One region of the Massilia sp. LXY-6 genome, then DNA from elsewhere that is predicted to be linked to it. Evidence: riboswitches for the same ligand, from Rfam matches in the RefSeq annotation. Region 1 holds a riboswitch; the other holds the start of a gene.
The links. A riboswitch is a leader RNA that binds a small molecule or an ion and turns the genes downstream of it on or off. The one in region 1 is predicted to bind cobalamin.
Positions count from the first base shown of each region.

Region 2: it holds a riboswitch for cobalamin, as region 1 does, so the genes downstream of both, ACI48D_RS25805 (TonB-dependent receptor plug domain-containing protein) here and ACI48D_RS19525 (TonB-dependent receptor) in region 1, are expected to answer to the same signal.

Region 1 covers NZ_JBKFGF010000046.1:39,582-44,312, reverse strand. The annotation lists gene ACI48D_RS19530 (M1 family metallopeptidase) at 1-2,031, opposite strand, end outside; cobalamin riboswitch at 2,157-2,395, shown strand; gene ACI48D_RS19525 (TonB-dependent receptor) at 2,482-4,440, shown strand; gene ACI48D_RS19520 (thiol:disulfide interchange protein DsbA/DsbL) at 4,611-4,731, shown strand, end outside.
Region 2 covers NZ_JBKFGF010000090.1:1,943-6,673, reverse strand. The annotation lists gene ACI48D_RS25815 (ABC transporter ATP-binding protein) at 1-605, opposite strand, end outside; gene ACI48D_RS25810 (FecCD family ABC transporter permease) at 607-1,629, opposite strand; gene ACI48D_RS25805 (TonB-dependent receptor plug domain-containing protein) at 1,647-3,497, opposite strand; cobalamin riboswitch at 3,570-3,800, opposite strand; gene ACI48D_RS25800 (histidine phosphatase family protein) at 3,795-4,364, opposite strand; gene ACI48D_RS25795 (adenosylcobinamide-GDP ribazoletransferase) at 4,368-4,731, opposite strand, start outside.

The sequences.
Region 1 (4,731 bases):
CTTGCGCCAGGACTCGGTGCCGTCCCAGCGCACGGTTTCCGCACTGCCGTCGGCGAATTTCACGAGCACGGTCTGCGGCACCGCGGCGCCGTAGCGGCGCACCAGCACCTCGGTGCGGAAGGGGTAGGGACCCAGGCCTTCCTTCGCCTTCGGATGCGCCTTCTTCCATGCCTCGCGCTCCTTCTCGATGCGCTTGTCGAGGTCGGCCTGCTTGTCCTCGACCCAGCTGCTGCCCACCTGGCGCGTTCCCGGCAACGGCAGCTGTTCGCGGCTGCTGAAATCGGCGATGCGGTCGTCGACCTTGGTCACCGCATAGACCTGCTGGGCGAACACGGAGTCGACCGCGGCGCGCTGGCCGGTGACGTCGGCCAGGGTCTCGCGCAGGTCGGCGGTGCTCGGATGGCGGAACTTCCAGCGCCGGTAGTATTCCTTGAAGGCGCGTTCGATCGGCTCCTTGCCGACCCGCGCTTCGAGGTCGCGCATCAGGGTCGCGGTGCGGCTGTAGACCGGGCCGATGCCTTGCAGGCGGTCATAGGCGTTCTGGCCGGGCGCATCGGCGGGATCGCCGCGCGGAGTGCCCATGCGCTCGGCGGCGAAGGCCTGGAAGCCGGGGGAAAAGCCGAGCTTGCGGGTGAGCGGGGTGCCGGCGAAGACCTGCTGCCCGCGGTCGCGGACCATGCGCAGGTCCCAGTACTCGTTCAGGCCTTCGTCGAGTACCGGTTCCTCGAACTCGTTGGTGGCCAGCAGGCCGTAGAAGTAGCCATGCCCGAATTCGTGGATGGTCACGAAGTCGAGCAGGTACTGGTTGGCGGTGCCCGGCTCGACCTGCGCATAGCCTTCGGCGGTGAAGAAGGTCGGGTATTCCATGCCGCCCGCTTCTTCCGCGTTGTAGGGCGGGATCACGACCGTGAGCGTCTTGTAGGGGTAGGGGCCGAGCGTGTTCGAGAAGTAGCTCAGCGAATCCTTGGCCGCCTTCATGGCCGGCGCCGCGCTCGCCGCATACTCCGGGGGATACAGCACGGTGACGGTGACCTGCGGGCTGCTCCGGCCGGTCCAGGTCTCGACCATCGGCTTGGCGGAGCGCTTGTCGGCGGTCCAGGCGAAGTCGTGGACGTCGCCCTGCACGTAGCGGTGGGTCAGCATGCCCTTGTTCTCGACCGGCGCTCCCTGCGGCTCGCCGGTGGCGCCGACCGTGTACTCCTTCGGCACCGTCAGGCGCACGTCGAAGCTGCCGAAGTCGGCGTAGAACTCGGAGTTCAGGTGCATTTCGTGGGCGTTCCAGCGCGGCGCCGTGGCCCCGCGTTCGCCCGGCAGTTCCAGTACCCCGATCTTGGGAAACCACTGGCCGACCAGGTGGAAGCTACCGAAGTAACCGGTGCGCGCGATCACCCGCGGCAGCTGGGTGTGGAAGTCGATGTCGAAGGTGGTCGAGGCGCCTGGCGCGACCGCGGCCGGCAGGTCGAAGCGCACCACGGTGTGGTCCGTGGCCGGGCCGTTGTCGGGGTGGACGAAAGTCCAGGGCACGCTGGCCTCGCCCTGGGTCACGCTGCGTAGAAGCATGTGGCCCCATTCGCCATCCTTGATGTCGACGCCGGAGCGGAACCCGGACCCGCGCTCGCGCTTCTCGGTAAAGAAGGTGCTGCCCGTGCCTTCGAAGGCATTCATGTAGAGGTGCAGGTAGACGCTCTTCACCGGCACGCTGCTCCTGTTGCGCCAGGTGAGTTTTTCGCGGCCCGTCACCGTGTGCTTGACGGGGTCGAGGGTGGCGTCGATGTCGTAGTGGACGACCCGGTCCGACAGCGTCGATTCGCTCCCGGTGCGGGCGCCGCCCCAGGCGTTCGGGCTGCTGGGCACGTTCACCGCCGCGGCATGCGGCGCCGCCAGGGCAATGCCGTCGAGGGAAGGCGCGGGCGCGCTGGACGCGGCCGCTGCGCCGCCCGGTTCGGCGAGCAGCTCGGCGGTGACCGCCACCCCCGCCGCCAGCAGGGCGGCGAGCGCGCACCTACGCAGTACTGTGGAACCCAATCTCATGCAGGACCCCCAAAAATTTGGAATTGAATTTTGTTAAGTTGTATTTGTGTTCACACTATATGCGAAAATACTGTCAGAAAACCCATACAAGCCTACAAATTGGCAAGGGATGTTGCTTAATAGGTTTATAATTTGCCGGTTCTGGTGCCCGCACGCGGCTTCAATCGCGTGCAGTTAAACGGGAAACACGGAGCGCAGGTGCCCCCGGCACCGCGCCAACGTGTGCTGCCCCCGCAACGGTAAACAAGCGTCGCCTTCACGGCGACTGGCCGCCTCTAAAACCACTGTGTGCTGTCACTGCGCATAGGAAGGTGGGGCGGTCTGTCTTGCGAGCCCGGATACCGGCCAGGACAGGTGGAAGCGGGCGCATCGCCGCGCTTCCGTGACGAGCCGGTGTGCGGGGACGCGCGCCGGCCTAACGCTCGAACACTGCTCGAACACGATTAATCGATGAATTCCTTGAAGCCGCTTGCGCTGGCCTGCGCCACCTCTATTGCCACCGCGTTTTCCATTCCGGTTGCCGCCCATGCCGACGAGGCCGCCCCGGCCACCGTCGTGATCACGGGTTCGCGCTTTCCCAGCGCCGAATCCCTGGAGCCGATCGGCGCCACCGTCATCACCCGCGACGAGATCCGCCAGGCCGGCGTGAACGACGTCAACCAGGCGATCCGCAAGATCGGCGGCGTGTTCGGGCGCCAGAGCCTGGACTCCTCGCCCGACTTCGCGCTCGACTTGCGCGGCTTCGGCACCAACAGCGCCCAGAACATGGTGATCATGGTCGACGGCGTCCGCCTGAACGAGAACGAGCTGAGCAATTCCGTGTTGTCGACCATTCCGATCGACACGGTCGAGCGCATCGAGATCGTGCGCGGCGGCAGCAGCGTGCTGTACGGCGAGGGCGCGACCGGCGGCGTGATCCAGATCGTGACGCGCAAGGATGCCCGTCATGCACAGCCGGGCACACACGGCTCGGTGTTCGCCGAAGCCGGCCAGTTCAGGGAGCGCGACCTGCGCGCGCAGCTGGCGCACGTGGCCGGCCCGATCAGCGCCGACGTTGCCGTGGCGCGCCAGGACAACGCCAACTACCGCGCCAACAACGCCTTCACGCAAAATAGCGTCTCGGCCGGCCTGCAGCTCGCGTACACGGGCGGCCGCGCCGGCGTGCGCGTGGAGAGCGCGCGCCAGGATGCGCGCCTGCCGGGCTCGCTGACCCTGGCCCAGTTCGAGGCCGATCCGCGCCAGACCCGGACCCCGAAAGACTTCGGCTCGCTCGACACCGACCGCGTGAACGCCTTCGCCGAATACCGTCTCGGCGCGGTCGACCTGGCGGCCGAGCTGTCGCACCGCGAGCGCGACGCCGAGTCGAACTATTATTTCGGCCCGAGCGCTTCGGTGATGAAGTACAAGGGCCGCCAGAACCAGTTCTCGCCGCGCGCCCGCTGGCTGCACGACATCGGCGCCGGCATGCTGAACGAGCTGGTCACCGGCATCGACGTGATCGACTGGAAGCGCAAGACCACATCGAGCTTCTCGCTGGCCGACGCCAGCCAGAAATCAAAGGCCTTCTACGTGCGCGACGAGCTGCGCTTCGACCCGGCCCACGACGGCCGCGTGGCGCTGGGCGCGCGCCGCGAGATCTTCGACAAGGACTACGTCGACGCGATCATGGGAGGCACGCCGGACAACGGGGCGCAGGCCCAGAACGCTTGGGAAGCCCAGGGCAGCTACCGCGTGCTGCCGCAGCTGACCCTGAGCGCGCGCGGCGGACAGAGCTACCGCGTGGCCAACGTCGACGAGAACAGCTTCCGCACCAGTCTGAGCCTGCTGAAGGTGCAGACCTCGCACGACCTGGAGCTGGGCGCAAGCTGGGGTGATGATGCGCGCAAGGTGACTGCGCGCGCGTTCCGCCACAAGCTCGACAACGAGATCTTCTACGATCCGACCGCCTTCGCCAACACCAACCTCGACCCGACCCGCCGCGAAGGCATCGAGATCGATGCCGAGGCACAGTTGGCGCCGGCCTGGCGCGCCACCGCCCACCTGCAGCACGTGAACGCCACCTTCACCTCCGGCCCGAACGCCGGCCGCGAGATGGTGCTGGTGCCAAAGAACGTGCTCACGGCGCGCCTGGCCTGGCTGCCGGGCAACGGCCAGAGCGCAGATGTCGGCGCGCAGTGGGTCGACCGCCAGCGTTACGGCAGCGACTTCGACAATTCCTGCGCCGCGCGCATGCCGTCCTATGTAACCTTCGACGCGCGCTACGCCGTCAGGCTGGGGCCGTGGGAGCTGGCCGCGTCGGGCCTGAACCTGGCCGACCGCCGCTACTTCAGCAACGCCTTCGGCTGCCGCTCGGGCATCTACCCGAGCGACGGCCGCCAGCTGAAGCTGTCAGCCCGCTATGACTTTTAAGTAAATCAAACCGGGGTCAGAGCCCGAATTTGGGTAATTGCCCAAATTCGGGCTCTGACCCCGGTGTAACAAGCGGTAAGCAGTGCAAAAAATAAGCCCGGACTAAGGCTGGCCGGCGAAAAAGTGGTAATCTCGCGGTCGTTTGCACAACCAATTCGAGAAGGATTCTTATGCGTTCCCTGCGTTTTGCCCTGCTTGCCGCCAGCCTCGTCGCCAGCACCGCCTTCGCCTCGCCGACCGACCCGAAGAACGGCGTCGAATACGTGACGCTCGCTCAGCCGCAGCCGGTGC
Region 2 (4,731 bases), on a different contig from region 1:
TGCGCCAGGTTGAGGTCGTGGCCGATCATCACGACCGTCTTGCGCTCGCGCCGGCACAGGCGCGCGAGCAGGCCGGTCACGCTGACCTGATGCGCCAGGTCGAGCGCGTTGGCCGGCTCGTCCAGCAGCAGCAGCGGCGTGTCCTGGGCCAGCAGGGCGGCGATCGCAACCCGCTGGCGCTCGCCGCCGGACAGGGTACGCACATCGCGCGCCGCCAGGTGGTCGACCTCCATCGCCGCCAGTGCCTGCAGTGCCGCCCGGTGGTCGTCGCTGCCTTCCCAGTAGCGGTTCGCATGGTAGGGATGGCGCGCCGACAGCACGGTATCGATCGCGCTGTAGGCGAAGGCGTCGTTGCGCGACTGTGCCAGGTAGGCGCGCTTGCGTGCCAGCTCTTCCAGCGGCCAGTCGTCGAGCTTTTTGCCGTCGAGCCGGACCGCGCCCTCATCCGCGCCGCGCAGTCCGGCCAGGGTGCGCAGTAGGGTGCTCTTGCCGGCGCCGTTGCGGCCGATGATGCTCCAGCACTCGCCGGCCTGGATGGTCCAGTCGAGATCCCGCACCAGCGTACGGCCGGCAAGCTGCAGCGTGAGTCCTTGAGTAGCGATCATCTTATTTGCGCAGTTGGTGCAGTTGATACAGGAAGACCGGCGCGCCGATCAGGGCCGTGATCGCGCCCACCGGCAGCTGGGTCGGGGCGACCACGGTGCGCGCCAGGGTGTCGCACAGGACCAGGAAGCTGCCGCCCAGCAGTACCGCCGAGGGAATCAGCACCCGGTGGTCCGGGCCGAAGGCGAAGCGGCAGGCGTGCGGCACGATCAGGCCGACGAATCCGATCGAGCCGGCATTCGTCACCGCGCTGGCGGTCAGCACGCCGGACACGAAGAACAGCCCTTTTCGAAGCCGGCCGACTTCGATGCCGAGCGTGCGCGCGGTATCCGCATGCAGGGCCAGCACGTTCATCGCGCGCGCATTGCGCAGGGCGAAGGCGAGCGCGCCGCCCAGCACGATCCAGGGCAGCACGCGCAGCGGCGTGCCGGCCAGGTCGCCGATCATCCAGAACACCATGTTGCGCAGGCTGCCTTCGGGCGCGATCGACAGCATCAGCGTCACCAGGGCCATGCAGGCCGACATCAGGATCACCCCGGTCAGCAGCAGCGTCGAGGTGCCGCCTTCGGCCGCCACGCCGCCGCGGATGTCGCGCCGCGCCAGCAAATACAGCAGCATCGAGACCGCGACCGCGCCGAGCAGCGCGGCGCCGTCGACCACCATCGCCGCGGACATCATCAGCAGCGCGAACAGGGCACCCACCGAGGCGCCGGCCGAGATCCCCAGCACATACGGGTCGGCCAGCGGGTTGCGCAGCAAGGCCTGCATCATGACGCCCGCCAGCGCCAGCGCGCCGCCGGTGACGAAGGCGGTCAGGGCCCGTCCGGCACGCAGCGCAAGCAGCGAGGCGGCCAGCGAATCCTGCCGGCCGCGCATCAACTCCATGACCGCCCGCGGCAGCTCCGGCAGCGCGACCGTGACCGACCCGGTGACGCCGGCGAACAGCATGCAGGCAAGGGCGGCGAGCAGGAGCGTGCCGACGATCATGGTGGCGCGCCGGCGCGCGCTTGGGTGGACTGGATGCATGCTGAATGAAGAGTGAATTAACGGGTCCCATAGCGCAGCGCGGCGAACCAGCTGCGTCCGGCCGTGCCGTAGTTGCGCGCCAGGTCGTGGCGTTTGTCGAGCGTATTGTCGAGGCGTAGCAGCAGCGACCAGTCGGGCATGAATCGCCATGTAGTGTACAGGTTCAGCAAGCCGTAGCCACCGAGGCGGTTGGCATTCGCCGCATCGTCGAAGCGGCTGCTTGACGCCTGCAGTTCGGCGCCCAGGCCGAGGCGGTCGACGGTGTAGTCGGCGGCGAGGCTGGCATGGCGGCGCGAACGGCGGGCCAGCTGCTTGCCGGTGGACTCGTCGCGCGGATCCTGCAGGTCGACGCTGGCGCGCAGGTCGAGGTCGCGGACATGGGTGTCGGCCGACATCGTCAAGCCCTCGAGCAGGGCATGGTTGACGTTGTAGGCGCAGCTGCCGGTGCGGCTCGGGCAGGGATTGACGGTCACGATCATGTCGGTCAGGCGGTTGCGGTAGTAATTCGCCTGCAGCTCGGCGCCGGCGATCCGGTAGCGGATGCCCACCTCGGCATTGCGCCCCTGTTCCGGCTTGTTCGTGACCAGGCCGTAGCCCGGGTAGTACAGCTCGTTGTAGGTCGGGGCGCGGAAGCTGGTACCGACGCTGGCGGTGGCGCGCAGATCCCTGCTGAATTCGTAGCCATAGCCGGCCGCGCCGGTGGTTTTGGCGCCGTAGATGGAATGGTCGTTGCGCAGGCTGAGGTCGAGCAGGTGGCTGCCGCGCCGCAGATCGTACGCCGCGGCCACCGAGTTGGTGACGCGCGAACGGTTCAAGGCAGCGCTGGAACTGGACAGCACCTGTTCCTTGCGGTGGCCGAACAGGACCTGCAGGGTGTCGCTGCCGAGGTCGATGGTGTTCTGCCAGGTGAGTTCGTCCTGGCGCGTGTCGATCTGGCTGGTGCCGCTGGCCGCCGTGCTGGTGAAGCTGCCCAGTTTGTCGTTCGAGCGGGCGGCCTGCAGGCTGCTGCGCCAGTTGGGGAGGATGCGGCCGTTCAGGAACACGGCATAGCTGTCGATGTCCTGCTCGTTATGCGTGTCGTAGCTGGAGGCGCCGCTGTCGTACTGTGCGCGCAGGCGGCTCTTCAGGAATTGTGCGCCCACGTCAATGCCCGGCGCGAGCTGCACGGTCAGGCGTCCGTTCACACTGTTACGGGTGTAGCCGTCGTCGTCCGGGTTGTAGCCGAACGCGCCAGGGCGGGTGGCCGAGAAACCGCTTGCCTCTTCATGCGCGCCGCTCAATGCATAGCTGACGCTGTGATCGCCGCCGGTGGCGCCGTGCACGCCGGCGTCGTATGCGCTGGTACCGTAGCTGCCGGCGCCAGCGCCGGCGCTGAAGGCCGGTTTGCCCGCACTCTTCTTCGTGAAGATCTGCACCACGCCGCCGATCGCGTCGGCACCGTACAGTGAGCTGAGCGGACCGTAGACGATCTCGATATGGTCGATGGTCGAGAGCGGGATCGCATTCCAGCTGGCCGCGCCGGTGGTCGAGGAGCCGATACGCACGCCGTCGATCAGGACCACGATCTGGTTGCTGTTGGCGCCGCGCAGGTAGACGCTGGTGCTGGCGCCCGGACCGCCATTGCGGGCGATCTCGATGCCGCGCTGGCGGCGCAGCAGGTCGGCGACCGAGCCGGCGCCGGCGCGCGCGATCTCTTCGCTGCCGATGACGGTTGTATCGGGGATCACTTCGTCGGCGCGCTGGGGCGTGCGGGCAGCGGTGACGACCACGGACTCGATGGCGGGATCGGCCAGGGCGGAAATCGAAGGCGAAGCAAGGGTAAAGGCGAGCAGCGGCGCGGCCGCATGCCGTGAAACGGGAAAGCGCATGACGATGTTTTTCTCTCGTAGACAACCGGCCGACGTCCCCGTAGGCCAGATTGAACGGAAGCGCCGGCAAGCCGTCGCTCCCACCTTTTGGCCGGTATCCGGGCTGGCAAGTGTGGCCGTCTGACCTTCCCATGCTTGCGCACAGTGGTATGAAAAGACGGTTGCCGCATCGGCGATGACGCGATGCGGTACTTGCTTACCGTTGCGGGGGCAGCACACGTTGGCTCGTTCGAAGAGCTTCGTGTTTCCCGTTTAACTGCGCCTGAGAACACAGGCGCGAGCACCAAAACGTGGATATTATACTTCCAGCACGACCATTTCGCCGTAGCCGATGCGATGCGGCGTACTGGCGGCATTCAACGCGGCTTCTTCGAGGGGCAGGCCGCCGCGCATGGCGCCGAGGAGGCGGATGGTGCCGGCATGGCAGATGAGCAGCGCTTCCGCATGGCCGGCCTGGCGCAGCTCATTGCTCAAGTCAGCGCGCAGGTCATCAATGAAGGCGGCGACGCGGCGCGCCACGTCGAGCACGCATTCGCCGCCGCCGGGGCGGTAGCGGAGCAGGTCGGCGGCCCAGGCGTCGACTTCATGGCGCGGAATCGCATCCCAAGCTTGCATTTCCCAGCGGCCGAAATCCATCTCGGCCAGGCGCGCATCGAGTGTCGGCGGGGCCGGGGTCAGGCGCCGGGCGAGGCGGGAGCAACGTTGAAGCGGGCTGGCATAGACCGGAAGATCGCCCGGCAGACCGGCCGCGTGCAGGCGTGCATGCGCGCGCGCGAGTTCGGGTTCAGTGACCGGCACGTCGGTGGCGCCGTAGCACAGGCCCTGGCCGATCTCGGGCTGCGGATGGCGGACCAGGTAGAGCTTCACTGCTCAGGACCAGGCGCCATGGCCCAGCGTGGCCAGTACGCACACGTAGACGAGCACCTCGGCCACCTGCTGCACCGCGCCCAGGCAGTCGCCCGTATAGCCGCCGAGGCGCTGTTCCAGCTTGCGGCCGAGCCAGACCGCGGCCAGCAGGGCGGCCAGCAGCGCAGCCAGCACGGCATCGGGCGCAATCCAGCCGACGGCGAGCAGGATCGGTACCGGCAACAGCGCCGTCACGGCCGCAATCGCGAATTCGGTTCCCGTCATCTGCTGGGCGAGCGGCTTGGCCTTGCCTTCGCCGCGTACGTAGTCCAGTTTCCAGATGAGCGAGGCCGCGGCCAGGCGCGACAACGGATGGGCCAGGAACAGC